Linked DNA regions of Sphaerotilus microaerophilus. Each later gene encodes a partner of the first gene's protein in a complex. Links are inferred from orthologs where the notes say so. Each region holds a gene or a part of one and is shown in the gene's direction. Other genes may lie near its edges. The genes, in order: dsbD and NGK70_RS03735.

Evidence for each region.
Region 2: the proteins of dsbD (region 1) and NGK70_RS03735 are in contact, whole or in part, in a crystal structure (PDB 1JZD), measured with the Escherichia coli proteins. The link is inferred for Sphaerotilus microaerophilus from one-to-one orthologs.

What each region holds. Positions count from the first base shown.
Region 1 is NZ_AP025730.1:4,010,340-4,025,262, reverse strand. What follows is about bases 4,969-7,869. They hold dsbD (protein-disulfide reductase DsbD), read left to right. Parts: upstream 4,969-5,337; coding sequence 5,338-7,401; downstream 7,402-7,869. Other genes in these bases: NGK70_RS17110 (hypothetical protein), read left to right, coding at 7,533-7,835; NGK70_RS17120 (FAD:protein FMN transferase), read left to right, coding at 4,969-5,332. In the rest of the region: NGK70_RS17150 (MFS transporter), read left to right, coding at 1-240; NGK70_RS17145 (JDVT-CTERM system glutamic-type intramembrane protease), read left to right, coding at 498-1,049; NGK70_RS17140 (choice-of-anchor D domain-containing protein), read left to right, coding at 1,046-2,230; NGK70_RS17135 (TlpA family protein disulfide reductase), read left to right, coding at 2,285-2,797; NGK70_RS17130 (DUF4266 domain-containing protein), read left to right, coding at 2,889-3,167; NGK70_RS17125 (DUF3570 domain-containing protein), read left to right, coding at 3,154-4,353; more of NGK70_RS17120, read left to right, coding at 4,367-4,968; ribonuclease E activity regulator RraA, read left to right, coding at 7,998-8,513; NGK70_RS17100 (HDOD domain-containing protein), read left to right, coding at 8,590-9,489; phosphoserine phosphatase SerB, read right to left, coding at 9,529-10,239; NGK70_RS17090 (DUF4405 domain-containing protein), read right to left, coding at 10,366-10,908; NGK70_RS17085 (IS630 family transposase), read left to right, coding at 11,153-12,142; NGK70_RS17075 (IS701 family transposase), read left to right, coding at 12,870-13,883; NGK70_RS17065 (carboxypeptidase regulatory-like domain-containing protein), read left to right, coding at 14,702-14,923. UniProt on the Escherichia coli protein: Required to facilitate the formation of correct disulfide bonds in some periplasmic proteins and for the assembly of the periplasmic c-type cytochromes.
Region 2 is NZ_AP025730.1:859,823-874,573, forward strand. Bases 4,853-7,581 are described here. They hold NGK70_RS03735 (DsbC family protein), read left to right. Parts: upstream 4,853-5,714; coding sequence 5,715-6,449; downstream 6,450-7,581. Other genes in these bases: NGK70_RS03730 (FAD-dependent monooxygenase), read left to right, coding at 4,853-5,636; NGK70_RS03740 (enoyl-CoA hydratase), read right to left, coding at 6,541-7,335. In the rest of the region: pobA (4-hydroxybenzoate 3-monooxygenase), read left to right, coding at 1-614; NGK70_RS03715 (SulP family inorganic anion transporter), read left to right, coding at 732-2,549; NGK70_RS03720 (hypothetical protein), read right to left, coding at 2,580-3,113; redox-regulated ATPase YchF, read right to left, coding at 3,226-4,320; more of NGK70_RS03730, read left to right, coding at 4,476-4,852; NGK70_RS03745 (OmpW/AlkL family protein), read left to right, coding at 7,675-8,268; NGK70_RS03750 (5-formyltetrahydrofolate cyclo-ligase), read right to left, coding at 8,432-9,028; NGK70_RS03755 (hypothetical protein), read right to left, coding at 9,261-9,527; NGK70_RS03760 (lytic transglycosylase domain-containing protein), read left to right, coding at 9,961-11,955; NGK70_RS03765 (multifunctional CCA addition/repair protein), read left to right, coding at 11,985-13,247; NGK70_RS03770 (DUF2905 domain-containing protein), read right to left, coding at 13,210-13,401; NGK70_RS03775 (class I SAM-dependent methyltransferase), read right to left, coding at 13,412-14,509; NGK70_RS03780 (SDR family oxidoreductase), read left to right, coding at 14,614-14,751. UniProt on the Escherichia coli protein: Acts as a disulfide isomerase, interacting with incorrectly folded proteins to correct non-native disulfide bonds.

The sequences.
Region 1 (14,923 bases):
TCGCGCGACATGCTGATCCGCCGCGCCACGCCGCCGGGCGCCACGGGGCGGGTCTACGGCCTCGTCTATTCGGGGCTGGACCTGGGGTTCGCGCTGGCCGCGCCGCTGTTCGGGCGGCTGCTGGACATGCAGTTGCCCGCAGCGGTCTTCCAGGGCGCGGCGCTCAGCCTGGGCGCGGCGGTGCTGTCGGCGGCCTGGGTGGGACAGGCGACGGCAAGGGCGAAGGCATCAGCGGCCTGAGCGCCGCCCGCGCTTGCATTCGCGACCCGAGGCGTTCCAGACGCCAGTGAATGTAAGCATCAGCGGCGAGCGGGCCCCGCGCATCCCGGCCGTCTGCCCTGCGGACGACGGCATGCATCCGGCGCTGGATGTGAATTAGTTCGCAGTCCGGAGGTTTACACCGGGTTGCCAGCTTCATGTTCGGTTCATTCCGGATGGGGACAATGGCGACATGGGATTAGGTCCCATTCCTGCTGCCATCCATCCCGATCTTCCGCATGTCGTCGCTGTCCATCCCCGTCGTTGCCCGCCCGCGCCCCCTGGTCCGGGTGCGAGGTCTGCGCCTGCCGGTGCTGGCGACAGGCCAATCTCGCCGGGCGATCGTGGTGGTGGCGGCGCTGGCCACCATGGTGGCGCTGGCGTCGGGCTGGCCCGCCGGGACGCGGGCTGTGCAGCCAAACTGGTTGGTGACCTGGCTGCTGATGGCGCCGGTTTGCGAGGAGCTGTTCTTCCGCGGCGTGCTGCACGAGGCGCTGCTGCGGGCGGCGGCGTGGCGGGCAGCCAATGTCGCCGTGGCGCTGGCGTTCGGCGCGCTGCATGCCTGGTCGCGTGACGCGTGGACCGGCGTGGCGGTGGTCCTGCCGGCGTTGTGCATCGGCAGGCTCTATGAACGTGAGCGCCGTGTCGTGGCGGCCGCCGCGCTGCACGCCAGCTTCAACCTGGCCTGGCTGGCCTGGGGCCAGCCGGGTGCGCCCGAGTGGGCCGGACTGTGTGATCTGGTCAGCCGTTCCTCTGAATCATGGGTTTCTCTACGGGAGTTGTTTGCATGAGTTTTGATGTTCCTTCCCTGGTCCGTGGGCTTGCCCCGTGGGCGATGGCCGGCCTGCTGGCAACGGCTGCCCTGGGCGTTCACGCGCAGAGCGTCAGCACTGGCCAGACGCTGTACACGAAGGTGTTCGTGTCTGGCACCAGCAGTTGCGCGGCCAGCGCCTGCCACGGCACGAATCCGGCGTCGAACATCAACAACGTGCGGTTCGGCTACGCCGCCGCGCTGACCAAGAGCGCGGTGTCGGGACGCCGTGAGATGCAGTTCCTGCAGTCGCAGCTGAGCGATTCGGACTACAACGACCTGGCCGCCTACATCGCCAGCAAGACGGGCGACACGCCGAGCTACATCACCGTCGCGGCAACACCGGCTGTCACCTTGTCGGGCAGCACGCTGGCGTTCGGCTCGGTGACGGTCGGCCAGACCAGCACGGCCCGCAGCGTGACGCTGTCCAACAGCGGCAGCGCGGCGCTGACGATCAACGGCATCGCCGCCAGCGGCACGGGCTTCGCGGCCACGAACAACTGCCCGACCAGCCTGGCGGCCGGCAGCAGCTGCACGATCAGCGTCACTTTCACGCCCACTTCGGCTGCCAGCGTCACCGGCAGCGTGGCCATCACCAGCAATGCCAGCGGTTCTCCGCACGGCATCGGCCTGTCGGGTACGGGCACGGCCACGCCGGTGGCCAACCTGGCCTGGACCGGCTCGACCAGCCTGTCGTTCTCGGCCACCGTGGGCACTCCGTCGGCGGAGCAGACGCTCACGCTGCTGAACTCGGGTTCGGTGGCCGGCACGATCGGCGCCGTCACGGTGTCAGGCACGAACGCGGCCGATTTCGTGCACGGCGGCAGCTGCGGCGCTGGAGTCACGCTCTCCGCAGGTGCCAGCTGCACCGTCACGGTGGGCTTCGACCCGGCGGCCGCCGGCGCACGGTCGGCCACGCTGCAGGTGACGTCCACCAACGCCGCCAACCCGGCCACGATCAGCCTGGCGGGCACGGCCGGCGGCAGCGGTGCCACCAGCAACGCCAACGTCGGCGGCGGGGGCTGCTCCGTCGCTGCGTCCGGCCGGCCATTCGACCCGCTGCTGCTGGCGCTGGGCGGCCTGGCCGTCCTGGTCCTCGGCTGGCGGCGCTGGCGCCAGCACGCCGAGGACCAGGACCAGGTCCCGGGCCGGAATCCCTGAGCCTGCCGCATCGCCTCGTTTCCCGTTTCCTACCTCACTCAAGGAGCCGCTCCCATGCAACCCATCTCACGCAACCTGCGCCGTCTGCTTGCCTGCGCCGCCCTGGCCGGCGCCTGCTCCGCGGCCCTGGCCGCCACACCGGGCCAGCCGGCGCCGGCCCTGGAGCTGCCCGGCCTGCAGGGCAACGTCAGCCTGGCCGCCTCCAAGGGCAAGGTGGTCTACGTCGACTTCTGGGCCTCCTGGTGCGGCCCCTGCCGCCAGTCCTTCCCGTGGATGAACGAGATGCAGGCCAAGTACGGCGCGCGCGGCTTCCAGGTCATTGGCGTGAACGTCGATGCCAAGCGCGAGGAGGCCGACAAGTTCCTCGCCCAGACCCCGGCCAAGTTCACCCTGGCCTTCGACAGCAAGGGCGAGTCTCCGCGCGCCTTCGCCATCAAGGGCATGCCGACCTCGGTGCTGGTTGGCGCCGATGGCACGGTGCTGCAGCAGCACAGCGGTTTCCGTGACGAGGAGCGCAAAGCGCTGGAAGACGCCATCGTCGCGGCGCTGGCCAAGGCCGGGCGCTGATCCATTGCCGCAGTGGCCCCGACAGGCCACCACGCGCGGCACCGGCCCGGCGCCAGCCGGACCCACCCCGTTTCATCCAGGAGGATTCCCCGTGAACCACCCCGATCCGAGCGTGCCCCCCGCGGCGCGCCGAGCCGGCCTGCGCCTGACGCTGCTGGCCTCCCTGGCCGGCCTGACCCTGCTCGGCGGCCTTGGCGGCTGCAGCACCTTCAAACCGCCCCAGCCCTGGGAAAAGGGCACGCTGGCGCGCAAGGACATGACCTTCGAGGCCGACTCGCTCGACCAGCGCTACGTCCAGCACATCTACTTCAGCAAGGAAGCGGCCTCGGGCGGCTACGGCGTGGGCGGAGGTGGCTGTGGCTGCAACTGAACTGCACGTTGAACTCGACCGCAGCGATGCGGCCCCGCGCGCTGTACGCGGTCTGGCCGGCTCCATCGTGGCCGCTGCGCTGGCCCTGCCGGGCGTGATCGCAGCCGTGGTGCCTGCCACCGCGATGGCCGAGCAGGCGCCCGAGCAGGGCGTGGTGGCGCTCAAGTACCTCAACTACCGCGAGAGCCAGCCGGGCCTGAAGCGCATCGCCGTCGATGCACCGTCGTTGTACCTGCTCGCGCCCATCGGTGCGCACTGGTCGCTTGAAGGTTCCGCCGTGCACGACGACGTCTCCGGTGCCTCGCCGCGCTACTACGCGGACGTCTCCGGTGCCAGCGTGATGCACGACAAGCGCAACGCCGGCGACCTGAAGGTGACGCGCTACTTCGAGCGCTCCGCCCTCGGCCTGGCCGCGTCGGTGTCGAACGAGCACGACTACCGCTCGCGGGCGCTGTCGGTGGATGCCCGCTTTTCCAGCGCAGACAACAACACCAGCTGGAACACCGGGCTGGGCTTCACGAACGACCGCATCGACCCGGTCAACCGCAAGGTCAACGAGAAGCGCCGCACCACCGACCTGCTGCTCGGCGTGACGCAGGCCTGGAGCGCGCAGGACCTGGTGCAGGCCAACCTGACGCTGGGCTTCGGGCGCGGCTACTTCAGCGACCCGTACAAGATGTACGACGAGCGCCCTCGCAAGCGCAACACCGGCGCACTGCTGCTGCGCTGGAACCACCGGGGCGAGAACTGGCCCGGTACGCTGCGCAGCAGCTACCGGCTCTACCAGGACAGCTTCGGCGTACGGGCCCACACCACCGAGGCGGCCTGGGTGCAGCCGCTGGGCAGCGCCTTCACGTTGACGCCGCTGCTGCGTTACCACACCCAGCGCGCGGCGTCGTTTTACTACGATCCGTCGAGCGCCATCAATCCAGTGACCGGGCTGCCGTTCTATCCGGACCAGGAGGTATCGACCCGCTATAACACCAACGACCAGCGCCTGTCGGCCTTCGGCGCGCTGACCTGGGGTGCGCGGCTGGACTGGAAGATCAGCCCGCGCTGGAGCGCCGACCTGAAGTTCGAGCGCTACGAGCAGCGCTCCGGCTGGCGCCTGGGCGGCGACGGCTCGCCGGGGATTGCGCCCTTCACGGCCAACTGGCTGCAGGTCGGCCTGAGCTCGACGTTCTGACGCGGAGCCGGTGATGGGGGTCCAGGCCATGGGCATGCAGCGCGAACCCGTCGAGCCCGACGGTGACACGGTCATCGAGTTCAGCGGCATGGCCAGCGTCTGCAAGATCCGCCTGGCCGGGGTCGATGCGGCCACCGCCCGGGCCTGGGTCGAGCAGGCCATCGCCGAGGTGCGGCGCATCGAGACGACCTACTCCCGCTACCGCGCCGACAGCATCGTCTCGCGCATCAATGCGGCGGCAGGCAGCGGCGAGCCGGTGCCGCTGGACGCCGAGACGGCCGACCTGCTTGGCTTTTCCGACCAGCTCTGGCGTGCCAGCGACGGGTTGTTCGACGTCACCAGCGGCGTGCTGCGCCGGGCCTGGGACTTCCGCAGCCAGCGTCTGCCCTCGCAGGCGGAGCTGGACGCCCTGCTGCCGCTGATCGGCTGGGGCGAGGTGGCCTGGTCGCGCGAAGCGATCGCGCTGCCTCGGCCGGGCATGCAGCTGGACTTCGGCGGCTTTGGCAAGGAGTACGCCGCCGACCGCGCGGCCGGCCTGCTGCTGGCCCTGGGCGCGCGCAGCGGCATTGTCAACCTGGGCGGCGACCTGCGCGTGCTCGGCCCCCGGCCGGACGGCTCGCCCTGGCGCATCGCCATCGCCCACCCGCGCGAGCCCGGCGGGGTGATCGCCAGCCTGCCGGTCAGTCAGGGCGCGCTGGCCACCAGCGGGGACTACGAGCGCAGCATGGTCGTTGACGGCCGGCGTTACTGCCACCTGCTGCACCCCCGGCATGGCTGGCCGGTGTCGCACTGGCAGGCCATCAGCGTGCTGGCGCCGGCCTGCCTGGCGGCCGGGGCGCTGACCACCATCGCGATGCTGAAGGAGGCCGACGCCCCGGCCTTCCTGCGCGAGCAGGGTGTGTCCTGGCTGGCTGTCGACGCGCATGGCGGCGTCACCCGGGTCGACCCCCTGGTCGGCGTTGTCGATCCTTCACAATGAGCACCATGTCAGTCCTGTCTGCTTTCGCCTTGGCTTCTTCTCCTTCTCCTTCTCCCCGCCCGCTGGCCGCCGGCCAGCCCGGGGTGTGCCGGTTGCTGCGTCCGCTCGCGATGCTGTTCGTCCTGCTGTGGGCGCTGCTGGCAGGTGCGATGGCCCGCGCCGCGGACGACTTCCTGGAGCCCGACCAGGCCTTCAAGCTCTCCGCCCGCGTGGCCGATGCGGCGACGATCGAGCTGAGCTACGAGATTGCACCGGGCTACTACATGTACCGCGAGCGCTTCGCCATCGAGGCGGCGCCCGCGGGCGTGCAGCTGGGCGAGGCGGCCTATCCGAAGGGCAAGGTGAAGTTCGACGAGACCTTCCAGAAGGAGGTCGAGACCTTCCGCGACGGCCTGCGCATCCCGCTGCCCGTGCGGGCCGCGCCGGCCGAGTTCAAGCTCACCGTGACCAGCCAGGGCTGCGCCGACAAGGGCCTGTGCTACCCGCCGCGCCCGCAGGTGCTGAAGGTGCAGGTGGCCGATGGCGCGCTGCGCCAGGTCACGCTGATGGCCGACGAGGCCGGCGCGGCCTGGCAGCCGGCGGCGGGCCCGGCGCTGGCGCTGGGCGCGCCGGGTGGTGGTGCCTTGGCCGCCTCGGCCGCCTCTGCTGGATCAGGCGCCGCGGCGTCCTCGGCGGGGGCCGCTGCACCGGCACCGGCGGCCAAGGCGCCGCCGGCCTCGGCAGGAGCTGGCGCTGGCGCGGGCGCGGGCGGTGTCGAGGGCGCCCTGCGCTCGGGCAACCTGTGGACGGTGGTGGGGGTCTTCCTGCTGGCGGGCCTGCTGCTGTCCTTCACGCCCTGCGTGCTGCCGATGCTGCCGATCCTGTCGTCGATCATCGTCGGCCAGGGCGCGCCGGTGTCGCGGCCGAAGGGTTTTGTGCTGTCGCTGGCCTATTCGCTGGGCATGGCGCTGGTCTACACCGCGATGGGCGTGGCCGCCGGGCTGGCGGGCGAGGGCCTGGCCGCGGCGCTGCAGAACCCCTGGGTGCTCGGCGCCTTTGCGCTGCTGCTGGTCGGTTTCTCGCTGTCGATGTTCGGCTTCTACGAGTTGCAGCTGCCTTCGGCGCTGCAGAACCGCCTCACCGCGACCTCGGGGCGACTGCAGGGCGGCAGCTACGCGGGCGTGTTCCTGATGGGCGGGCTGTCGGCGCTGATCGTCGGGCCCTGCGTGGCGGCGCCGCTGGCCGGGGCGCTGGTCTACATCAGCCAGACGCGCGACGTGCTGCTCGGCGGCGCAGCGCTGTTCGCGCTGGCCTGCGGCATGAGCGTGCCGCTGCTGCTGCTGGGGCTCTCGGCCGGCTCGCTGCTGCCGCGCGCCGGGGCCTGGATGGAAGGCGTCAAGCGCTTCTTCGGCGTGCTGCTGCTGGCGGTGGCGCTGTGGATGGTCGCGCCAGTGCTGCCGGCCTGGGTGGCGATGGCGGCCTGGGGTGTGCTGGCGCTGGGCTGCGCGGTGCAGCTGCGCGCCTTCGACCGCCTGCCTGACGACGCAGCGGGCCTGCGCCGCATCGCGAAGGCCCTGGGTGTGGCGCTGGCGCTGGCAGGCGCGGCGCAGATCGTCGGCCTGCTGTCGGGCGGGCGGGACCTGCTGCAGCCGCTGGCGCACCTGCGCGGCGGCGTGGCGGCGGCCGCGCCAGGGGCGGCTTTGCCGGCCGCTGCGGGCCATGCGCTGGCGTTTCAGCGCGTCAAGACCCTGGCCGAGCTGGAGGCCGCGGTGCGCAGCGCCGGCCGGCCGGTGATGTTCGACTTTTATGCCGACTGGTGTGTGTCCTGCAAGGAGTTCGAGCAGTTCACCTTCAGCGACCCGCAGGTGCGCTCGCGGCTGGCCAACGTGCTGCTGCTGCAGGTGGACGTCACGGCCAACAACGCCGACGACAAGGCCCTGCTCAAGCGCTTCGGCCTGTTCGGGCCGCCAGCCATCCTGTTCTTCGATCCGGCGGGGCAGGAGCTGGCCGACCGGCGCGTGATCGGCTTCCAGAACGTCGCCCAGTTCCTGGGCAGCCTGGACGCGGCAGGCATCCGCGCGCTGAACTGAGAACCTGTGAGTTGACCTGGCGCAAATACTGACCCCTCAGGGACGAGGGTTTTCAGTCGATAGGACAGGGGCGAGGGCGGTTCCCTCGTGCACTCGGGCCTGGCCCGATTGTTGTGCCAGCGAAAGCCACCATGTCCGTCGACCTGCATGCCCCCGCAGCCAATGTCTCCCTGGTCATCTTCGGTTTCACGGCCGAGACCACGGCTCAGGACGTGGCCTCTGTCCTGGGCTGCTGCGGCGTGCGCCTGCGTGGTGTCTGGGCCGATCTGGAAGTGGCCTTGGTGCCCATTCCGGGCGGCGCGGGCGAAACTTATGCCCATGTGCAGCACGTGCCGGACCGCCTGCTGGCCTACCGGCTGGCCGATGGGGTCAACTCACGGCGCTTTCACGGCCGCCATTTGCAGTCCTGGGTACCCGTGATGGCCTGGTCCTGACCGGCCGCTGCGGTGCCGGCGACGCCAGCCCCGTGTCAGGCTGGGTGGCCATCGTGTCGGCCTGCCCTGGCGGGCGGTCCGCGGTGCGGCATCATGGTCGCCGACCGGGGCTGGTCACCGCCCCGTCCTGCCGACCTTCCGCCCCAACCGCCGAGAGACCCGATGAGCGCTGCCGCCCCCGCCCACCCCGTGCCCGCCACCTGCGACCTGTGCGATCGGCACAAGGCCAGTACCGACGGCACCTTCCGCGTCCTGCCGCCGGTGTTCCGCGAATTTGGTGGCCGTGCGGCCTTCGCGGGTCGGGTGTTCACCGTCAAGTGTTTCGAGGACAACACCTCGGTGAAGGCGCTGCTGGAAGGCCCTGGCGAGGGCCGGGTGCTGGTGGTCGATGGTGCCGGTTCGCTGCGCCGCGCCCTGGTCGGCGGCAACATCGGCGCGGCAGCCGCGCGCAACGGCTGGGCCGGTGTGGTGGTGGACGGCTGCGTGCGTGACGTGGCCGAGCTGGCCGCCTGCGACGTGGGCATCCGCGCCCTGGCGGCAATGCCGCTGCCCACCGACCGCCGGCAGGCCGGGCTGGTCGATGTGCCGGTGCAGGTGCAGGGCGTGTGGGTGCGCCCGGGCGACTGGCTGTGCGCCGATGCCGACGGCATCGTCATCCTGCCCCAGCCGGCGCAATGACCTCGCTTGAGGGGGAAGGCGGCCCGTGCCGCGCCTGAGCCCCTACAGATGAAGGGGGCGGTGCCGAAAACAGGCCATGCCCGCGCCCGCCGCCACCTCGTCTGTCTCTGCCTTCGCCGCTTCTTACGCCAACGCCCTGGACCCGGCCCTGCTGGCCGGGCTGGTGAAGGACATCGGCATCCCGCCTCGCCCGGATCTGCTGGAGCGCCTGCATGCGGAGCTGAGCAGCGAGCGCCCTCGGTTGGACGCGCTGGTGCAGGTGGCCACCTCCGACGTGGCCGTCTCGGCGGCGCTGGTCAAGATCGCCAACGCGCCCTGGCTGGGGCTGCCGCAGCCCATCGGCACGGTGCGCATCGCCTTCGAGCGCCTGGGCGCCTGCCGTTGCCTCGCCATCCTCAGCGCGCTGGTGCTGCGCCGCGTGCTGCCCTGCCAGGGGCCGTCGCTGGAGCGCTTCTGGGATGTGGCGCAGCGCCGCAGCATCGCGATCGCCTGGCTGGCACGCCAGCATGGCCAGGTCGAGCCGGACCTGGCGCACAGCTTCGGCCTGTTCTGCGACATCGGCATCCCGGTGCTGCTGCAGCGTTTCGAGCAGCCCAGCTACCGCGTCACGCTGGCCGAGGCCAACCTGGGCCACCGGCCCTTCACCGAGGTGGAGCAGGGTCGGCACGGCACGCACCATGCGCTGGTGGGGGCCTCGATGGCGGGCTCCTGGGGACTCAGCGATGAGATCGTGCAGGCCGTCGCGCTGCACCACGACTACCGCTGCCTGGGCAGCAGCGTGGTGCCGCAGCGCGTGCAGGTGCTGGTGGCGCTGGCGCTGCTGGCCGAGCGCATCATCCAGCGCCACCATGGGCTGAATCGCCACGCCGAGTGGCAGCGCGGCGGCATGGCCGCCCTGCTGGCGCTGGAGTTGACGCCGCACCAGGCCGAGTCCTGGGCCGACGAGGTGCAGGCCCAGCTGGAGTTGTGTTTTTGATGCGGTGTTCCTGACGCCGGGGGTTGACCCGGCGCGGGCTCAGCGCAGGACTTCGAGCAGGCGGTCCAGGCCGCCCTCGTCGATCGCCACCATCGCGTGCTCCCGCACGCGCGGCTTGGCGTGGTGCGCCACCGACAGCCCGGCCACGCCCATCATCGGCAGGTCGTTGGCGCCGTCGCCCATCGCGATGGCCTCGCGCGGCTCGATGCCCAGTTCCGCGCAGGTGTCCAGCAGCATGCGACGCTTCTCCTCGCCATCGCAGATGTCGCCCCAGCCCTGGTCGACCATGCGGCCGGTGAGCAGGTCATCGACGATTTCCAGCTGGTTGCTGCGGCTGAAGTCGATGCCCAGGCGCTCGCAGATCCGGTCGGTGAAGAAGGTGAAGCCGCCCGAGACCAGCAAGGTCTTCAGCCCGGCCTCCCGGCAGGCGTGCACCAGCGCCTCGGCGCCTGGGTTGAGCTGCAGGCGCCGGTTGTAGACCTCCTCCAGCGCCGTGGCCGGCACACCGGCCAGCAGCGCCACGCGCTGGCGCAGGCTTTCCTTGTAGTCGGCAATTTCGCCGCGCATCGCCGCAGCCGTGATGGCTGCCACCTCGGCCTTGCGGCCAGCGGCGTCGGCGATCTCGTCAACGCACTCGATGTTGATCAGCGTCGAATCCATGTCGAACGCGATCAGCCCGAAGTCGGCCAGGCGCAGGGGAGGGGTGAAGCCGCGGATGACGAGGCCGGGCGCGAATTCGATGGGAGTCATGGTGGTGGCGATGTGGCACGAAAAGGCCGGCTTGCGCCGGCCATCAGCCCACATTGTCCCAGAGCCGCTCGCCCATCCACTGGTTCAGCCGCACCCGGGCGGGTTCACGCTGGCCGAGACGCAACGTCAGGGCTTGTGCTCTTCCTTGTCACCGGAGGCGGCCTGCTGGGAACCCAGCACCTTGCGCAGCAGGTTCTTCTGCTGCTCGTAGTCCGCGCCGGCGAGGTCGGCGACCGTCGTCGTGTCGCTCACCGGGGCCGTGACACCCGCGGCCTGGATGCGGGACTTCAACTCATCGTTGCTGACCCGGGCCACCTGGGCCAGCACCGGCAGCGGCGCCGTCGCCAACGCACGCACCGGCGTGGCCCAACCGGGCTCCTTCTCAGCCTTCTTGGGGATGAACTTCGCCGCGGCCATTGCCAGGACGAGCACCGCCACGAAGCCGCCCACGATCATCAGCGCGCGGCGCGAGTTCAGGTGGCGCTTGAAGCCCAGGAAGTTGGCGGTCACGTGGCCCACGACGCCGATCAGGAAGGCCCAGCTCAGCCACTCGTGCGCAGGCACGATCAAGCCTGGCCGCAGCCCGAAGAACATCAGCACGCCCGTCACGGCCATCAGTGCGAAGGCCCCCATGGTGATCGGAGTCACCCATTCACGATTCACATTCATGTCGCTCTATTTCCAAATGACCTGCTGGTTGCATCCTGGGCAGTCTGGCCCGGACGAGCGGCATTCTTTTTGAGGTTTCTTAACACCCGATGATCCGCGGCGCAGGAAGGTGGCGAGCCTGCGACAGGTGTCACGCGATTTACTAAGAAATAAAGAAATTTAGTTCTAATTGAGTTTGTGTTCATATATAATATGCACCATGAAGCACAAACTGCCTCCCCGTCCTGTTTTTACCTCGCGCCGAATGGAGCAGCAGTGGAATCGAATGCAGGGTGTCAAGATGATGCGGGAAGGGTTTGCTGCGGCGGATGTGGCGCGTTTGTTCGGCGTGACGAGTCGTGCCGTCTACAAATGGGTCGCCGCCTTCAGTGAGGGCGGGCAAAATGCGCTGGCAGCCAAAAGCGGAGCCGGGCGCCCGCTCAAACTCAATGAAGAGCAACTTCGGTGGATTGCCGATACGGTTCGTGACAACACGCCCGACCAACTGAAGTTCGAGTTCGGGCTGTGGACACTTTCCATGATTGGCGCACTCATCGAGCGCCAGTTCGGCATGAAATTGAGCCTGCCTACGCTGAGCAAGGCGATGCGCCTGCTGGGCTTCACTACGCAGCGTCCGGTGCATCGCGCCTATGAACAAGACCCCGTGCTGGTGTCGCAATGGTGGGCGTCTGACTGGCCGCAGCTCCAGGCCACCGCCAAGGTGCTGGGTGCACAGATCCTGTTCGCTGACGAGGCTGGCATGCGCTCGGACTACCACGCCGGTACCACGTGGGCACCCCAGGGACAAACACCTGTGGTGCGCTCGACGGGCAAGCGTGTGTCGGTGCAGATGATTTCTGCGGTCAGTGCCAATGGACAACTGCATTTCATGCTCCACGAGGGACGCACAACGGCCGAGGTCTTCGTGAAGTTCCTGCGCCAATTGATGACCGACCGGACTCAGAAGGTCATTCTCGTCGTCGATGGTCACAGTATTCACAAAGCCGGAATTGTTCAAGAATATGTCAATTCAACCGATGGACTGCTTCGACTCCACTACCTGCCGCCATACTCTCCACAACTCAACCCTGACGAGCAGGTCTGGAAGAACGTCAAGGAGCGAGTATCAAAGCAAAAGCCGACAGACAAAGCCAGCCTGCGCAGTTTGATCGAGCGGGCGCTACTGCGACTACAAGATCTGCCTGCTCTGGTTTCAGGATTTTTTCGCCATCCAGATTGCCCCTACATTTTGTGAATTAAATTATTTTCTGTCTTAGTACATGGTATTGGTTAATGCGATTCGCTCCCATCCGCGTTTTACTTTCGTGTGCTACTGCGCGGTTGGCGGTGCGAGGTTGTCGGTCTAAACAGAAACCCGTGAAAAATTCGGCGAATTGCCGTGTCCTGTTCCGATCGGCCAACTGCTGTGTGACGTGCTCGTCTGCGACCATCACAACCGTTCGTTTCCTGTTCATGGAGAAGAGAAATATTAGGACTTACGCAGGGTCACTTCAGCTAGCGCAATGATTCGCCATTTCGACTCAATATGTCAGATGGGTGCCATGCGAATGGTTGGTGACCGAAGTTCCTTCTTGAGGAATTCCGAGAGGATTCCCTTCTTCAGGCTGTAGATGTTTGTCTTCAGCGCTTTGGCCGTCTCGCAGAGGTGGACCCAGGCCAATATCGCGCAGGCGATGTGATTCTTCTGTGACCGGGCCATTCTGCACTGACATTTTTCGATGCCAAGAACCTGCTTGATCTCCCTGTGGTACTGCTCAATCTTCCAGCGCACGGCACACATCTCATGCGTATCGTCCGTCGAATCTTGAGATAGGTCGTTTGTCACAACCCAGTCCGTGCGATTGGTATCAACCACAACCCGGAACAGTTTCAGCTTTAGGACTTACGCAAACGTTTAAATCAAACTAGATTATTTAATATATCGGCGCCGATTTCGTGGTATTTGTGATAATATATTCACCATGAAACCCACGAGCCGAGACTACTGCCAATTTCTGATATCCACACAAATCAACTACACGCAGACCTATTTTGCGGATCACCATCAGAGGTTTTCTCATGACGCCATAAATCGCTACTTGCAGGCTGCCAATATCAGCCCGGCCGATGTCTGGAATCTGGCCCGACGAAACATCGAATTTGACGACGATGCCTGCCTGGTTTTCGATGACAGCGTTCTGGACAAGAACCACTCGCACAAAATCGAGCTGGTGCGCAAACAGTACAGCGGCAACGCCCACGGCCTGATCAAGGGCATTGGGGTGGTCAACTGCCTGTACGTGAACATCAAGACCGGCCACTACTGGATCATCGACTGGCGCATCTATGCGCCTGACGAAGACGGCAAGTCCAAGCTGGATCATGTCCAGGAGATGTTCGACAATGCCATGGCGCACAAGAAGCTGCCCTTTCGCACCGTGCTGATGGACTCCTGGTACGCCACCATGGATCTGATGAAGCACATCCACCGGGCGGGCAAGCACTTCTACTGCCCGCTCAAGAGCAATCGCAAGGTTGACGACAGCCAAGGCCAGCAGCCCTACAAGGCGGTCAGTACGCTGCAGTGGAGTGCCCAAGAACATGTGCATGGCAAACACGTCAAACTGTTCAAGTTTCCCAGTGACATCAAGCTGAAACTGTTCCGGGTTGTGGTTGATACCAATCGCACGGACTGGGTTGTGACAAACGACCTATCTCAAGATTCGACGGACGATACGCATGAGATGTGTGCCGTGCGCTGGAAGATTGAGCAGTACCACAGGGAGATCAAGCAGGTTCTTGGCATCGAAAAATGTCAGTGCAGAATGGCCCGGTCACAGAAGAATCACATCGCCTGCGCGATATTGGCCTGGGTCCACCTCTGCGAGACGGCCAAAGCGCTGAAGACAAACATCTACAGCCTGAAGAAGGGAATCCTCTCGGAATTCCTCAAGAAGGAACTTCGGTCACCAACCATTCGCATGGCACCCATCTGACATATTGAGTCGAAATGGCGAATCATTGCGCTAGCTGAAGTGACCCTGCGTAAGTCCTAAGCTTGATGTCACTGGGAAACTTGAACAGTTTGACGTGTTTGCCATGCACATGTTCTTGGGCACTCCACTGCAGCGTACTGACCGCCTTGTAGGGCTGCTGGCCTTGGCTGTCGTCAACCTTGCGATTGCTCTTGAGCGGGCAGTAGAAGTGCTTGCCCGCCCGGTGGATGTGCTTCATCAGATCCATGGTGGCGTACCAGGAGTCCATCAGCACGGTGCGAAAGGGCAGCTTCTTGTGCGCCATGGCATTGTCGAACATCTCCTGGACATGATCCAGCTTGGACTTGCCGTCTTCGTCAGGCGCATAGATGCGCCAGTCGATGATCCAGTAGTGGCCGGTCTTGATGTTCACGTACAGGCAGTTGACCACCCCAATGCCCTTGATCAGGCCGTGGGCGTTGCCGCTGTACTGTTTGCGCACCAGCTCGATTTTGTGCGAGTGGTTCTTGTCCAGAACGCTGTCATCGAAAACCAGGCAGGCATCGTCGTCAAATTCGATGTTTCGTCGGGCCAGATTCCAGACATCGGCCGGGCTGATATTGGCAGCCTGCAAGTAGCGATTTATGGCGTCATGAGAAAACCTCTGATGGTGATCCGCAAAATAGGTCTGCGTGTAGTTGATTTGTGTGGATATCAGAAATTGGCAGTAGTCTCGGCTCGTGGGTTTCATGGTGAATATATTATCACAAATACCACGAAATCGGCGCCGATATATTAAATAATCTAGTTTGATTTAAACGTTTGCGTAAGTCCTAAATATGTTTGCATGGTTCAAGTACCTGCTGTGGCTGCCCTTGTGGTTGGCGTTGTCCCTGGTGGGATGCGGCGGCGGAGAGGGGGGCCAAGAATCGTCCGATGGCCGTCCAACGATCACCACCCAACCGGCGGCGCAAACGGTGAACGAGGGTAGTTCCGCGACCTTCACGGTGGTGGCGGCTGGCAATGCGACGCTCTCCTATCAGTGGACGCGAGGCGGCGTT
Region 2 (14,751 bases), 3.2 Mb from region 1 along the record:
CGCCGGTGGCCGACGAGCTGATCTATTCCAACCACGAGCGCGGCTTCGCGCTGTGCAGCATGCGCAGCAAGACGCGCGTGCGCCACTACGTGCAGTGCTCGCTGGACGACAAGGTCGAGGACTGGAGCGACGCGCGCTTCTGGGACGAGCTGCGCAGCCGGCTCGACCCCGCCGCCGCCGCGGCCCTGCAGACCGGCCCCTCGATCGAGAAGAGCATCGCGCCGCTGCGCAGCTTCGTGGCCGAGCCGATGCGCTTCGGCTCGCTCTTCCTGGCCGGCGACGCCGCCCACATCGTGCCGCCCACCGGCGCCAAGGGCCTGAACCTGGCGGCGGCCGACGTGCGCTACCTCAGCCGCGCCTTCATCGAGTTCTACGCGGACCGGAGCCGTGCGGGCATCGACGACTACTCCCGCAAGGCACTGCGCCGCGTCTGGAAGGCCGAGCGCTTCAGCTGGTACATGACCAGCCTGCTGCACAAGTTCCCGTCCGGCGCGGGCGACTCCGGCGCGGTGGGCCACCGCATGCAGACCGCCGAGCTGGACTGGCTGGTGCATTCCACCGCCGGCATGACGGCCCTGGCGGAGAACTACGTCGGCCTGCCCTTCGAAGACTGAGCTGCTGCTCCGGGCCGCCAGACGCGTGCGAGCTGCCGGGGGTGACCTCGGCATGCCCACGACATGACCGCTTGCACGGCCGGCTGAAGGGGGGCTGTGGCACGATCGGCCCCGCCGATGTCGTCTCCTCCGCCTGCCGTCCCATCCGCCACCGGGCCTGTCGTTGCCGAACCCGCCTGGCGCCGCCGCCTGAGGTGGCTGCTGGGCGATTGGGTCGACGAAGTCGACCGCCACAGCCTGCGCGCCGACCTCAGTGCCGGCCTGTTGGGCGCGCTGCTGGTGCTGCCACAGGGCATCGCCTTTGCCGCTCTGGCCGGGCTGCCGCCGCAGTACGGGCTGTATTCCGCGGTGCTGCCTGGCATCGTCGCGGCGCTGGCGGGCTCCAGCCGGCATGTGATGTCCGGCCCCACCAACGCCAACTCGCTGGCGCTGGCGTCGATGCTGGCACCCCTGGCGGCCACCGGGAGCCCGGCCTACATCGAGCTGGCGTTGGCCATCACGGTGCTGGTCGGCCTGATGCAACTGGCGGTCGGATCACTGCGCCTGGGTGCGGTGGCCAACTTCATCTCCCCCGCCGCATTGCTCGGTTTCACCAGCGGTGCAGCGCTGCTGATCGCGATCTACGCGCTGCGCGACGGCCTGGAGGCCGGGGTGCCCTCCGGGCTCGGCGCCATCGGCACCGCCGTGCAGCTGGCTCAGCACATCACCCAGGCCCAGCCGGCTGCCGTGGCGGTGGCACTGACCGCCTGCTTTGGCGCGGTGCTGGTGCGCTGGCTGTGGCCGCGCCCGCCGCACATGCTGATCGGACTGGTGGCGGCCAGCCTGCTCGGCTACGGGCTGCGTCGCAGCGGCGCGCCACTGACCGTCACCGGCGAACTTCCTGCGGTGCTGCCGGCCTGGCACCTGCCCCAGGTGGACTGGAGCCACCTGCCCGAGTTGCTGAACAAGGCGCTGGCGCTGTCGGTCATCGCGCTGGGTCAGTCGCTGTCGATCGCCAAGGTACTGGCGGCACGCTCCGGCCAGCGGCTGGACGTCAACCGCGAGTTTCGGGGCCAGGGGCTGTCGAACGTCGTCGGCGGGCTGTTCTCCTGTTACCTGTCCTGCGGCTCGTTGAATCGCTCGCTGCCCAACCTGCAGGCGGGCGCACGCACACCGCTGGCCGCCGTCTCTTCCTCGCTCTGGCTGCTGCTGGGGGTGGCGGTGCTGGCCGTGCCGTTGGCGCACATCCCGCGGGCTGCCATCGCTGGCCTGTTGCTGCTGGTGGCCTGGGGCCTGATCGACACCGCCCAGTGGCTGCACGTGGTGCGCAGCGATCGCAGCGAATATGCCGTGGCGCTGACCACCCTGTTCGCCACGCTCACGCTGCGGCTCGAAAGCGCCATCCTGCTGGGCACCAGCCTGGCGCTGCTGCTGCACCTGTACCGCAGCGCCCGGCCGGCAATGCGGCTGATGGGCTTCGACCGGGGCGATCCGGAACGCCGCCTCGTCGTGCTGGCCGACAGCCCCGCCGCGCTGCCTCCCTGCCCGCAGTTGCAGCTGCTGCGCATGGAGGGCTCGATCTACTTCGGTGCTGCCTCGCATGTGAACGACCAGCTGCACGCGCTGCGCGCTGCGGCCGACACGCCGCGCCACCTGCTGGTGATGGCCAAGAGCATGAACTCGATCGACCTGGCCGGGCTCGCCGTCTGGGAGGACGAACTGCGCGAGCGCCGCGCCCGTGGCGGCGACCTGTACTTCCACCGCCCGCGCTCGCAGGTGGTCGAGATCTGGCAGCGCAGCGGCTTTCTCGACCGCCTGGGCGCCGACCACGTCTTTCCGGACAAGCGCCGCGCCCTGGCCGCGATTCACCGCCGGCTCGACCCGGCGGTCTGCGCCACCTGCCAGATCAAGCTGTTCTGGGAGTGCCAGAGCGACGATCCGGCCGCGTCGATTTGACGGTCGTGGCTCGCCGCGCTCGGCGGCGGATCAGATCCGCCAGCCCAGCAGCAGGCCCACGCGCTGCGAGCCCGCTCGTGCCGACTCGCTGTCCCAGTAGGTGCCGAAGTTCGGCGCACGCAGCAGCTTGCCCTCGAAGCCCATGTGGAAGCCGCCCCGGCCCACCGGCCACATCACGCCGGCGCGGGCATACCAGCCCTCGCTGTGGTCGACCTCCGAGCCCCAGTGCCGGCGCAGCTTGGCGTAGCCGCCGCCCACCCACATCCGCCCGCTGCCCACCGGCCACTCGCTGCGCAGGCCGGCGGTGACCTCGTTGTCCTCGCCGCCGAAGAGCGGGAAGAGCTTGGCCTCGTAGCCCACCTCGGGCTGGATCCACCAGCCGGCCGGCAGGTAGGCGACGTTGACGCCCAGCGCCAGCAGCCGGTCGCCATCGCGCTGCACCGCGCGGCCGACGGTGAGGTCGATGCCGATGTCGCTGTCGTTGCCCTGGGCCGCCGCCGGGGCACCGACGGCAAGGCCCAGCGCTGTGCACAGGGCGAGGGAAGCAAGACGGGTGCGCCGCATGGTGAAAGCTCCAGGCCGTGACGGAAATCACAGCCTATCATCCCTGGCCGGTCACAGGACCGCCTGCTGCCCGCCCGGCCCTGCCGCCGGGCTGACCAAGGTCAGACCTTGGTCAGACGTTGAACAGGAAGTTCAGCACGTCGCCGTCCTTGACGACGTATTCCTTGCCTTCGGCGCGCATCTTGCCGGCGTCTTTGGCCCCCTGCTCGCCACCGAACTTGATGAAGTCCTCGTAGGCGATGGTCTGGGCGCGGATGAAGCCGCGCTCGAAGTCGGTGTGGATCACGCCCGCGGCCTGTGGCGCGGTGTCGCCGATGTGGATGGTCCAGGCGCGCACTTCCTTCACCCCGGCGGTGAAGTAGGTCTGCAGGCCCAGCAGCTTGAAGGCGGCGCGGATCAGGCGGTTCAGGCCCGGCTCGTCCTGGCCCATCTCGGCCAGGAACATCGTGCGGTCCTCGTCGCTCATCTCGGCCAGCTCGGCCTCGGTCTTGGCGCAGATCGCCACCACCGGGGCGTTCTGCTTCGCGGCGAACTCCTTCAGGCGGTCGAGGAAGGGGTTGTTCTCGAACCCGGTCTCGTCCACGTTGCCGACGAACATCGCCGGCTTGGCGGTGATCAGGCACAGCGGCTTGAGCAGCACCTGCTCTTCCTTGCTGAAGTCGACCGAGCGCACCGGCTGGGCCTGGTCCAGCGCGGCCTGGCACTTCTCCAGCACCTTGACCAGCGCGGCGGCTTCCTTGTCGTTGCCCGAGCGCGCGGCCTTGAGCGAGCGCTGCAGCGTCTTCTCCACCGTGCCCAGGTCGGCCAGGCAGAGTTCGGTCTGGATCACCTCGATGTCGGCGATCGGGTCCACGCGGCCGGCGACGTGGATGACGTTCTCGTCCTCGAAGCAGCGCACCACGTTGACGATCGCGTCGGTCTCGCGGATGTGGCTGAGGAACTGGTTGCCCAGGCCTTCACCCTTGCTCGCGCCCGCCACCAGGCCGGCGATGTCCACGAACTCGACGATGGCCGGCAGGATGCGCTCGGGCTGGACGATCTCGGCCAGCTTGTCCAGGCGCGGATCGGGCACCTCCACCACGCCGACGTTGGGCTCGATGGTGCAGAAGGGGTAGTTCTCGGCGGCGATGCCGGCCTTGGTCAGGGCGTTGAAGAGGGTGGACTTGCCGACATTGGGCAGGCCCACGATGCCGCACTTGAGGCTCATGGTGGGGTACTCGGAAAAACGGGGCGGGTACGGGGGGCGGGGCGGGTCGGCGCCGCAGGGCAGGCCGCTGTGCCGGGCAGGAAGCCCTGGATTGTAGGTGGCCGGCCTGCCGGGCTGCCGGGGCGGTGGCGGTGCGCTGCCTACAATCCGCCGCCATGAGTCCTGCCTTCGATCCCGCTTCCGGTGCTGCCGTGCACGAGGTGTGCATCCATGGCGCCGGCGCCGTGGGTGCCAGTCTGGCGCTGGCCCTGTCGCGCCGCGGCATCCCGGTGGCGCTGGTGGATGCCAGCCTGTCCCGCCCTGCCGCCGGGGAATCCGCCCGCGAGGACGTGCGCGCCTATGCGCTCAACAACGGCTCGGTGCAGCTGCTCAAGGCGCTGCGCGTCTGGGACGCGCTGCCCGCCGATGCCCGCACGCCCGTGCTGGAGATGGCGGTGGCGGGCGATGCCGGCGGCGCGATCGGCTTTTCCGCCTGGCAGCAGGCGGTGACCGAGCTGGCCTGGATCGTCGATGCGGGCGCGCTCGACCGGGTGCTGGCCGAGGCGCTGCGCTACGCGCCGCATGTGCACCGGGTCGCCGCGCCGGTGGCCGCGCCGCTGCAGGCCATCTGCGAAGGCCGTGCCTCCGCCACCCGCGCCGCGCTGGGCGTGGCCTTTGACCAGCAGCCCTACCACCACACCGCGGTGGCGGCGCGGCTCGTCAGCGACCAGCCGCACCACGGCGTGGCGCGGCAGTGGTTCCAGCAGCCGGGCATCCTCGGGCTGCTGCCCTTCGACCGCCCGCAGGCCGGCCACGGCTACGGGCTGGTCTGGTCGCTGCCGCAGGAAGAGGCCCACCGCTGGCTGGCCGCCGAGCCGGCCGAATTCGAGGCCGCACTGAATGAAGCCACCGGCGGCGCGGCCGGGCGGCTGACGCTGGCCTCGGCGCGCGCGGGCTGGCCGCTGGTCACCGGCCGGGCCGAGCGCTGGAGTGGCGAGGGCTGGGTGCTGCTGGGCGACGCGGCCCATGCGATGCACCCGCTCGCCGGCCAGGGCCTGAACCTCGGCCTGGCCGACGTGGCCTGCCTGGCGCCGCTGCTGGCCGACGCGCGGGCGCGCCGCCCCTGGCGCAGCCTGGGCGATGCCCGCACGCTGCGCGAGTACGTGCGTGAGCGCGCCGCGCCGACGCTGGCGATGTCCGGCCTGGTCGACGGCCTGTGGCAGCTTTTCTCGCGCGAGGAGGCCCCGCTGAAGGAACTCCGCAACCGCGGCATGAGTCTGGTGGATCAGCTGCCGCCGCTCAAGCGCTGGCTGACCCGGCAGGCGCTGCACGGCTGAGCCGGCGCCCCACGCCCGACCCGATCCGACCCCGGCCCCCGCCCAGTCCCTTCTCCCGCCCGATCCCAGGAACCCCCGATGAAGCCCTCCCTCCTGTCCCGATCCCTGCTCGCTGCGGGGGCGTTGGCGGCCCTGGCGATCGGCGCCGTGCGCGCCGACGAGGCCGACATCCGCAAAACCCTGGCCGAGCGCTACCCGAACCTGCCCAAGGTCGACGAGATCCGCCCGGCGCCGGTCAGCGGCCTGTGGGAGCTGCGCTTCGGCACCGAGCTGATGTACAGCGACGCCAAGGGCAACTACCTGATCCAGGGCGCGATCATCGACACCGCGGCCAAGCGCAACCTCACCGAGGAGCGCATCGAAAAACTCAGCGCGATCGATTTCGGCAGCCTGCCGCTGAAGGACGCCATCGTCTGGAAGACCGGCAGCGGCAAGCGCCGCATCGCCGTGTTCGCCGACCCGAACTGTGGCTACTGCAAGAAGTTCGAGCGCGACCTGCAGGCGGTCAAGGACCTGACCGTCTACACCTTCCTGATCCCCATCCTGGGTGGCGACTCGCCCGAGAAGTCCAAGGCCATCTGGTGCGCCAAGGACAGCACCGCCGCCTGGCGCAACTGGATGATCGAAGGCACCAGCCCGCCGCGGGTGATGGGCCAGTGCGACAGCGCCGCGCTGGAGCGCAACCTCAACCTCTCGCGCAAGCACCGCGTCAACGGCACGCCGGCCATCGTGTTCGAGGACGGCAGCCGCGCGCCGGGCGCACTGTCGCCGGCCGAGATCGAGAAGCGCCTGGCCGCGCCGGCCAAGTCCTGACGCAGCCGTCGGCCCCGACGTGAAGAAGCCCGGCTCGGCCGGGCTTCTTCGTTTCCAGTGTTTCCAGCAGGGCGACGAGGCGCCCCGGGGTTCAGCGGTGCGTGAAGTTCGGCGCCCGCTTTTCCAGGAAGGCGCCCATGCCTTCCTTCTGGTCGGCGCTGGAGAACAGCGCGTGGAAGAGCCGTCGCTCGAACAGCAGGCCTTCGGCCAGCGGGGACTCGTAGGCGCGGTTGATGCTCTCCTTGGTGGCCATCAGCGCCAGCAGCGAGTAGCCGCACATCGCCTGGGCGGCCTTGGCCGCTTCGGCGTGCAGTTCGGCAGCCGGCACCACGCGCGAGACCAGGCCGGCACGCTCGGCCTCGGCGGCGTCCATCATGCGGCCGGTCAGGGCCAGGTCCATGGCCTTGCTCTTGCCCACCGCGCGCGGCAGGCGCTGCGTGCCACCCGCGCCGGGGATGATGCCCAGCTTGATCTCGGGCTGGCCGAACTTCGCATTGTCGGCCGCCAGGATCATGTCGCAGGCCATCGCCACTTCGCAGCCGCCGCCCAGCGCGAAGCCGCTGACTGCGGCGATCACCGGCTTGCGCACCTGACGGATGGTGTCCCAGTTGCGCGAGATCAGGCCCCGGCGGTAGGCGTCGGGGAAGTTGAACGGGTTCATCATCGCGATGTCGGCGCCGGCCGCGAAGGCCTTCTCGCTGCCGGTGACGACGATGCAGGCGACGCCCTCGTCGGCGTCAAGGGCCAGCAGGGCGGCGCCCAGCTCGTCCATCAGCGCGTCGTTGAGCGCGTTCAGCGCCTTGGGGCGGTTCAGGGTGATCCAGCCGTAGCGCAGCGGCCCTTCGCCGCGGGTCTCGACCAGGATGTTCTCGTAGGCAGTGCTCATCGTTGAAGGTCCTCGCTCGTGCTGCTGCAGTGTAGCGACGGGGAGACTATACGAGCGCCCCGGGGTCGGCACCGTCGGCCGCGGGACATGGGTTATTCCCTAGTGCTGTGCTCGGTTTGTCGATGGGCCGCCACGGTGGGACTGGGATTTGCGCGAAATGTCGCGTGCGCGCATCACTTCGGCGGGTGCGGGCTGACCTGGGTCAAGTCGCCGGCCGCGTGAACCGTCGCTCTGGCGCGACTTGCGTTTCCGCAAGATGACAAAAGGCCCGCAGCGGTGCAATGCATGCCAGACCCGGACACATCGACCGGGCTCCCACCTACCCCATTGGAGTTGTCCATGAAGAAGCTCAGTCTTGCTCTGCTCGCCCTGGCCGCCGCTGCCGTTGCTCCCGCCGTGAACGCCCAGGCCGCTGGCGATCTGGTGGTGCGTGCTCGCGCTGTCTACATCGATCCGGCCGACAAGGACACCATTCCGGGAGCGGAAGTTTCCGTGAGCACGAAGACGATTCCGGAAGTCGATTTCACGTATTTCGTCGCTCAGAATGTCGCCCTGGAACTGATCCTGACCTATCCACAAAAGCACGATGTCAAGATCAATGGTGCCAAGGCCGGTACGCTGAAGCACCTGCCGCCGACCCTGACGGCTCAGTATCACTTTGCGGGCATGGGTGCCTTCAAGCCCTACGTCGGTGCTGGTCTGAACTACACCCGCTTCTCGAATGTTGAACTTGGTGGCCTCGAAGTCGACAAGAACAGCTTCGGTCTGGCGGTTCAGGCTGGCTTGGACTTCGCATTGGACAAGAAGCTGTCGCTGAACGTCGACGTGAAGAAAGTGCAGATCCGTACTGACGTGAGCGCTGGTGGCGCCACCCTGGGCACCGTCAAGGTCGATCCGTGGCTGTTCGGCGTGGGCGTTGGCTACAAGTTCTGATCGCCTGATCCCAGGTTTTCCGAGGTTTCCGAGGAGGGGGCCGCCGCTCGTGTGAGCGGTGCTGCACCAGGGCCGGCCGCAACAACGGGGGTTGTTGCGGCCGGTTTTCTTTTGTGGCGGCGACAACCCCCCCGCGCCATTGACGCAGGGGGCTGATGGACGCTCAGGCGTCGTTCTGCCAGAACACGCCGTCCTCGGTCAGCATCGCGTCCAGCGGCACGTCGTGCGGCTCGGCTTCGAGCCAGGGGATGTAGCCGTGGCCGAAGCCGATGCCGGCGGTGTAGGGCATGGGATTGAGCGTGGCCAGGGTGCGGTCGTAGAAGCCGCCACCATAGCCCAGGCGGATGCCGCGCGCGCCGAAGCCAACGCAGGGTGCCAGCAGCAGCTGCGGGTGGAACTCCTCCGTGTCCTTGGGCTTGAGGATGCCGAAGGCGTCCTCCTCCATCGGGCAGCCGGGGTACCAGACGTGGAAGCGCAGCTGCTTGGTCTTGCGGTCCATCACCGGCAGGCCGATGCGCCGCTCGGGGTCGGCCTCGCTCCAGCGGTACAGCGCGGGCAGGGCGTCGAACTCGCCCTTGATGGCCCAGTAGGCGCCGATGGTCTTCTCCGGCCGCGAGAGCAGCCACACGCGCAGCACCTCCTGCAGGTAGACGCTGCGCTGGTGGCGGTCGCTCATCGCCTGTCGCTCGGCCTGCAGCTGGCGGCGCAGGGTGAGCTTGTCACGGGGCGGCTCGGGCAGTTTGAAACCGGTCAGGCTCATGGCAGTCAGGCGAGGGCAGGGCGAATGGCTGCCGATTGTGCGGGCCGGGCCTCGCCGGGGCAAACCTGCCGGGGCCGAAAACCGCCGGGTGTTGTGCTGCGTGAAGGAATGCACAAGAAAAAACGGGCGATGCCCTGGGGCACCGCCCGTGCAAGAAAGGCGGCACAGATGCCAGCCTATCGATCAACGGGGGGGCAGCGAACCCGGCGGGCGGGTGTTGCTCACAGGGAACTCAGATCTTCGGCGTGGCCGGGCGGTCGTCCTGCGCCAGCCGGGCCTGGCGTGCGGCACGCTGGCTGGTGATGACCACCGGCTCCAGCACTGTCACGCCAGCCTGCGCAACGGCTTGCGTGGCGGCGCCGGGAGCCGGGTTTGCGCCCGAGGCGCTGCGCCCGAACTCGCCGGCCAGCGGCAGCAGGCACAGCGCCGTGGCCATGGCGGCGAGCGTGGCGGCGAAGGCGCGGTCGTTGCGGCGGTTGGCGTTCAGGTGGGCGTTCATGTGGGGCTCCGGGGGTTTCTTGTGGCGATGGAGGCACTGTAGGCAGCCGGGTCGGGCGGGCCCAGCCGATTGCGACGAACGCGGTTCTGCGCCGATGAACGGCGTCCTGGGCGGATGAATGCACGCGTCGGGTGACACGCTGCAACCCCTTCGGCGCCGCACGGCCCGGCAACTGCGCTACAACCTGGGGATCCACCCGCCGTGTGAGCGGTGGGCGCCTCGATCCGGGTGCCTGCCGCCACCGGGCTTGCCGAGTTGAAGAACGACCACAACGATGACTGTGATGAACCTGATCCGGCTGCGCGCAGGGAGCGCGGCGATGCTCCTGCTGACCTCCCTCGGCCCCGCCTGGGCCCAGGCCACCGGCCCCGACGCGGGGCAGGACACGTCGCGCGCCGGCACACCGGCCGCCTCCGCACCTGTGCCTGTGCCCATGGCCGCACCTGTGGCGGCACCCACGACCGCGCCCTCACCTGTGCTGGCTGGCCTGGACGCCCGCGTGGTCGATGCCCAGGACGCCTGGCGTAGACGAGACCGTGCCCGCCTGGTCGAGCAGCGCGACGTGCTGGCCGCGGCGCGCCACCCGCTGGCCGCCTGGGCGGACTACTGGGAGCTGAACCACCGCCTGAACGAGGCCCGCCAGGAGGAGCTGGAGGCCTTCTGGGCGCGCTGGCCCGGCACCTATGTGGAAGATCGCCTGCGCAACGACTGGCTGCTCGAACTCGGCCGGCGGCGCGACTGGGCCCACTTTGCCGCCGAGTTCCCGCGCTTCAAGCTCAACGACGACCGCGAGGTCACCTGCTACCAGCTGCTGCAGCGCCACCAGGCCGGCGAGGATGTGCGCAGCAGCGCGCGCAGCACCTGGTACGCCCAGCGCGATGCCGACGATGGCTGTGCCTACCTGGCCGCCACGCTGCTGGAGGCCAAGCGCTTCACGCCGGCCGACGTCTGGCAGCGTGCCCGCCAGGCCGCCGAGGCGGGCCGCCCGCGCGTGTTGAAGCAGGCGGTGGCGCTGCTGCAGGCGGAGGCGCCGGCGGACAAGATCGTCACCGAGGCCTACGAACAGCCGCAGCGCTTCCTGGCCAAGAAGGCCTCGGCGGCGACCCGCCCCGCGGCCGAGCTGACCCTGATCGCGCTGGTGCGCCTGGCCAGCAGCGACCCGGCCGCCGCCGCCCAGGCGCTGCAGGAACGCTGGCAGGCCGCGCTGCCGCCCGAGGCCGCCGCCTGGGCCTGGTCGGCCGTGGCCAAGCAGGCGGCGTGGAAGCTGCTGCCCGAGGCGGACGGGTGGTTCCAGCAGGCCGCGGCGCTCTCAGCCCCGGGCCAGAGCGGCCGGGCGATGGAATGGAGCGACGACACGCTGGCCTGGCGCGCCCGCGCGGCCCTGCGCAGCAGCACCGACGCGCAGCGCTGGCGCCGCCTGCTCGACGCCGTGCAGGCGATGAGCGCGGCGCAGCAGGCCGACCCCACCTGGATCTACTGGAAGGCCCGCGCGCTGCAGGCCACCGCCGAGGCCGGCCCCGAGGGCGATGCCCGGCGCGTGGGCGCGCAGGTGCTGCTGGAGCGCATCGCCGGCCAGTACCACTTCTACGGCAAGCTGGCGGCCGAGGAGCTCGGTCGCACCCAGGTGCTGCCGGCCCGGCCGGCACCGCTGAGCGCCGCCGAGCGCCAGCGCGCCGAGCAGGACCCGGGCCTGAGCCGCGCGCTGATGCTGATCGCCCTGGGCCTGCGCAACGAGGGCGTGCGCGAGTGGAACTTCAGCCTGCGCGAGCTGAGCGACCGCGAGCTGCTCGCCGCTGCGCAGCGGGCCTGCGACCGGGAGATCTGGGATCGCTGCATCAACACCAGCGAGCGCACCCGCGGCGAGATCGACATGGCGCAGCGCTTCCCGACGCCCTTCCGTGCCGACGTGCTGGCGGCGGCTCAGGACCGTGGCGTCGAGCCGGCCTATGTCTACGGGCTGATCCGGCAGGAGTCGCGCTTCGTCACCGATGCGCGTTCGTCGGTCGGCGCCTCCGGGCTGATGCAGGTGATGCCGGCCACCGCGAAATGGACCGCCAAGCGCCTGGGTGTGCCCTTCACGCAGGAGATGATCACCGACAAGATGACCAACCTGCGCATCGGCACCGCCTACCTGAAGTTCGTGCTGGACGACTTCGGCGGCTCGCAGGCGCTGGCCGCCGCGGCCTACAACGCCGGGCCGAACCGCTCGCGGCGCTGGCGCGAGGGGCCGGTGCTGGAGGTGGCGGCCTGGGCCGAGAACATCCCCTTCAACGAGACGCGTGACTACGTCAAGAAGGTGCTCTCCAACGCCAGCTACTACGCCGCGCTGATGGGTGGCCGGACCGCCGTGCAGCTGCGCCCGCGCGTGGCCGTGCCGATCGGCCCGCGGGCCCCCGATGCGCCGGCCGAGAACAAGGACCTGCCCTGACCCCGGGATCGAATGTGGACGTGATGGCGATGCAGACCTACCTCGTGGGCGGCGCGGTGCGTGACGAGCTGCTGGGCCGCCCGGCCGGGGACCGGGACTGGGTGGTGGTGGGCGCCACGCCCGAGCAGATGGTGGCGGCCGGCTACCAGCCGGTGGGGCGCGACTTCCCGGTCTTCCTGCACCCTCGCACGCACGAGGAGTACGCGCTCGCGCGCACCGAGCGCAAGACCGCGAAGGGCTACCACGGCTTCGTCTTCCAGACCGGCGAGGGCGTGACGCTGGAGGACGATCTGGCGCGGCGTGACCTGACCATCAACGCGATGGCGCGCGACGAGGCGGGCCGGCTCGTCGACCCCTGGGGCGGCGCGCGCGACCTGGCCGACCAGCGCCTGCGCCACGTCGGCGAGGCCTTTGCCGAGGACCCGGTGCGCATCCTGCGGCTGGCGCGCTTCGCGGCGCGCTGGCCGGAGTTCCACGTCGCCCACGAGACGATGGCGCTGTGCCGCCACATGGTGGCGATGGGCGAGGCCGACGCGCTGGTGCCCGAGCGTGTCTGGCAGGAGCTCTCGCGCGGGCTGCTGGAGCCCCGGCCCTCGCGCATGATCGAGGTGCTGCGCGAGTGCGGCGCGCTGGCGCGCCTGCTGCCCGAGGTGGAGGCGCTGTTCGGCGTGCCGCAGCGGGCCGACTACCACCCCGAGATCGACACCGGCGTGCACACGCTGATGGTGATCGACATGGCGGCGCAGCTTCAGACGGCGTTGCCGGTGCGCTGGGCTGCGTTGGTGCACGACCTGGGCAAGGCCACCACGCCCGCGCACGTGCTGCCGCGCCACATCGGCCACGAGCAGCGCAGCCTGGACCTGCTCGGCCCGCTGTCGCAGCGCCTGCGTGTGCCGGTGGACTGCCAGGGCTTGGCCGAGCTGGTGGCGCGCGAGCACAGCCACGTGCACCGCTGCGAGGGCATTGGCGCGGCGGCGCAGGTGCGCCTGCTGGACCGCTGCGACGCCTGGCGCCGGCCGGAGCGCTTCGAGCAGATGCTGCAGGCCTGCGAGTGCGACGCCCGCGGCCGCCTGGGCTTTGCCGATCAGCCCTATCCGCAGGCCGAATTTCTGCGCGCGGCCTTTGCCGCGGCCCGCAGCGTCGACACCGCGGCGATTGCAGCGGCGGTGATGGCCCGTGGCCAGCGGGGCCCGGCCATTGGCCAGGCTCTGCACGCCGCGCGCAGCGAGGCGGTGGCTGCGGCCGCAGCCGAGTTCAGAGCCAGCGACCGATCAGCGTCGCGATCAGGCTGATCAGCACCGCCGAGCCGAACGGGAAGTACCACTCCCGCCCGCCGACGCGGAAGCTGAAGTCGCCGGGCAGCCGGCCCAGGCCGATCTTCTCCAGCCAGCCGCGCAGGCCGTTGAACACCACGAAGGCGGCCAGGGTGATCAGCAGCCAGCGCATGGAGCTCGGCTCAGAGCGTGTGGCACCGATCGCCCTGCGCGAAGCCGATCGGCTCGAAGTCGCTGCCCGGCGCGCCCAGGGCCAGCACCTTGAACAGCTCGCCCATCTCGTGCTCGGTGACCAGCTTCATCGCCATCGCGCGTTCGCGCAGGTCGGCCACCTGCAGGTCGTCCATCAGGCCGCAGTTGAAGAGGAAGCGCGCCTGGCTGGTGTAGCCCAGCACCGGCAGGCCGGCGTCCTGGGCGGCCAGCGCCATCGCGGTGAAGTCCACGTGGGCGGTCAGGTCCTTGAGGCCCACGGCCACGAGCGGATCGGCGTCGGCCTGGTGGCCACGGTGGCACATCAGCGTGCCGCCGGTGCGCTGCGGGTGGTAGAACTCGTGCTCCGGGAAGCCGTAGTCGATGAAGAAGGCCGCGCCGCGCCGCAGCCGCTGCGCCAGCGTGCGGATGAATCCCGCGGCGATGCGCGGCAGCTCGGTCACGGTGCCGGGCACGAAGGGGCCTTCGACCGGCAGGCGCAGCTCGGTGGGGCGGTCGGCCCAGGCGAACGATCCGTCCGCACCCACCGTCACGCCGCGCTCGAACCAGTGCTCGCCGTCCCAGTGCAGCAGCGCCACCGGCATCGCATCGAGCACTTCGTTGCCGACCACCACGCCCTCGACCGCCGCGGGCAGTTCACTGACCCAGCGCAGCCGGCCGGCCAGTGCGGGCGCGCGCTCGGCCACCGTGCGGGCCTGGCGCTCGCGCAGGCTGCCGGAGAGGTCGACGATGGTGTAGCGCTCGGGCGCGCAGCCCAGCTCGTCGAGCGTCGTCAGTAGCTGAGCCGCCAGTGCGCCGGTGCCGGCGCCGAACTCCCAGACCTCGCTGGTGCCGGTGTCGCGCAGCGCCTGCGCCACCTGGCGTGCCAGCGCGCGACCGAACAGCGGCGACATCTCCGGCGCGGTGACGAAGTCGCCGCCACTGCCGTCGGCGCGCGGCATCAGGCCGAACTGCTGGTCGCCGCGGCTGTAGTAGCCCAGCCCGGGGGCGTAGAGCGCCAGCTCCATGAAGCGCTCGAAGCCGAGCCAGCCGCCGCCGGCCGCGATCTCCCTGCGGATGAGCGGGGACAGCACATCCGCCGGCGCTGGGGCGCTGGCTACACTGGCGGATTGCTCTTGAGACGCTTGATGGATTGCCTGTTGGTTCACCCGCCGATTGTAGGGAGCCCCCTGTCTTGACCCCCACCGCCGACCGTCCTGCCGACTGTCCCGCCGATCCTTCTGCGCAACCCGCTTCGCCCGCCCTGCGCCCGTGCACCCTGGTGACCGGCGCGGCCAGGCGCGTGGGCCGCGAGATCGCGCTCGAACTGGCC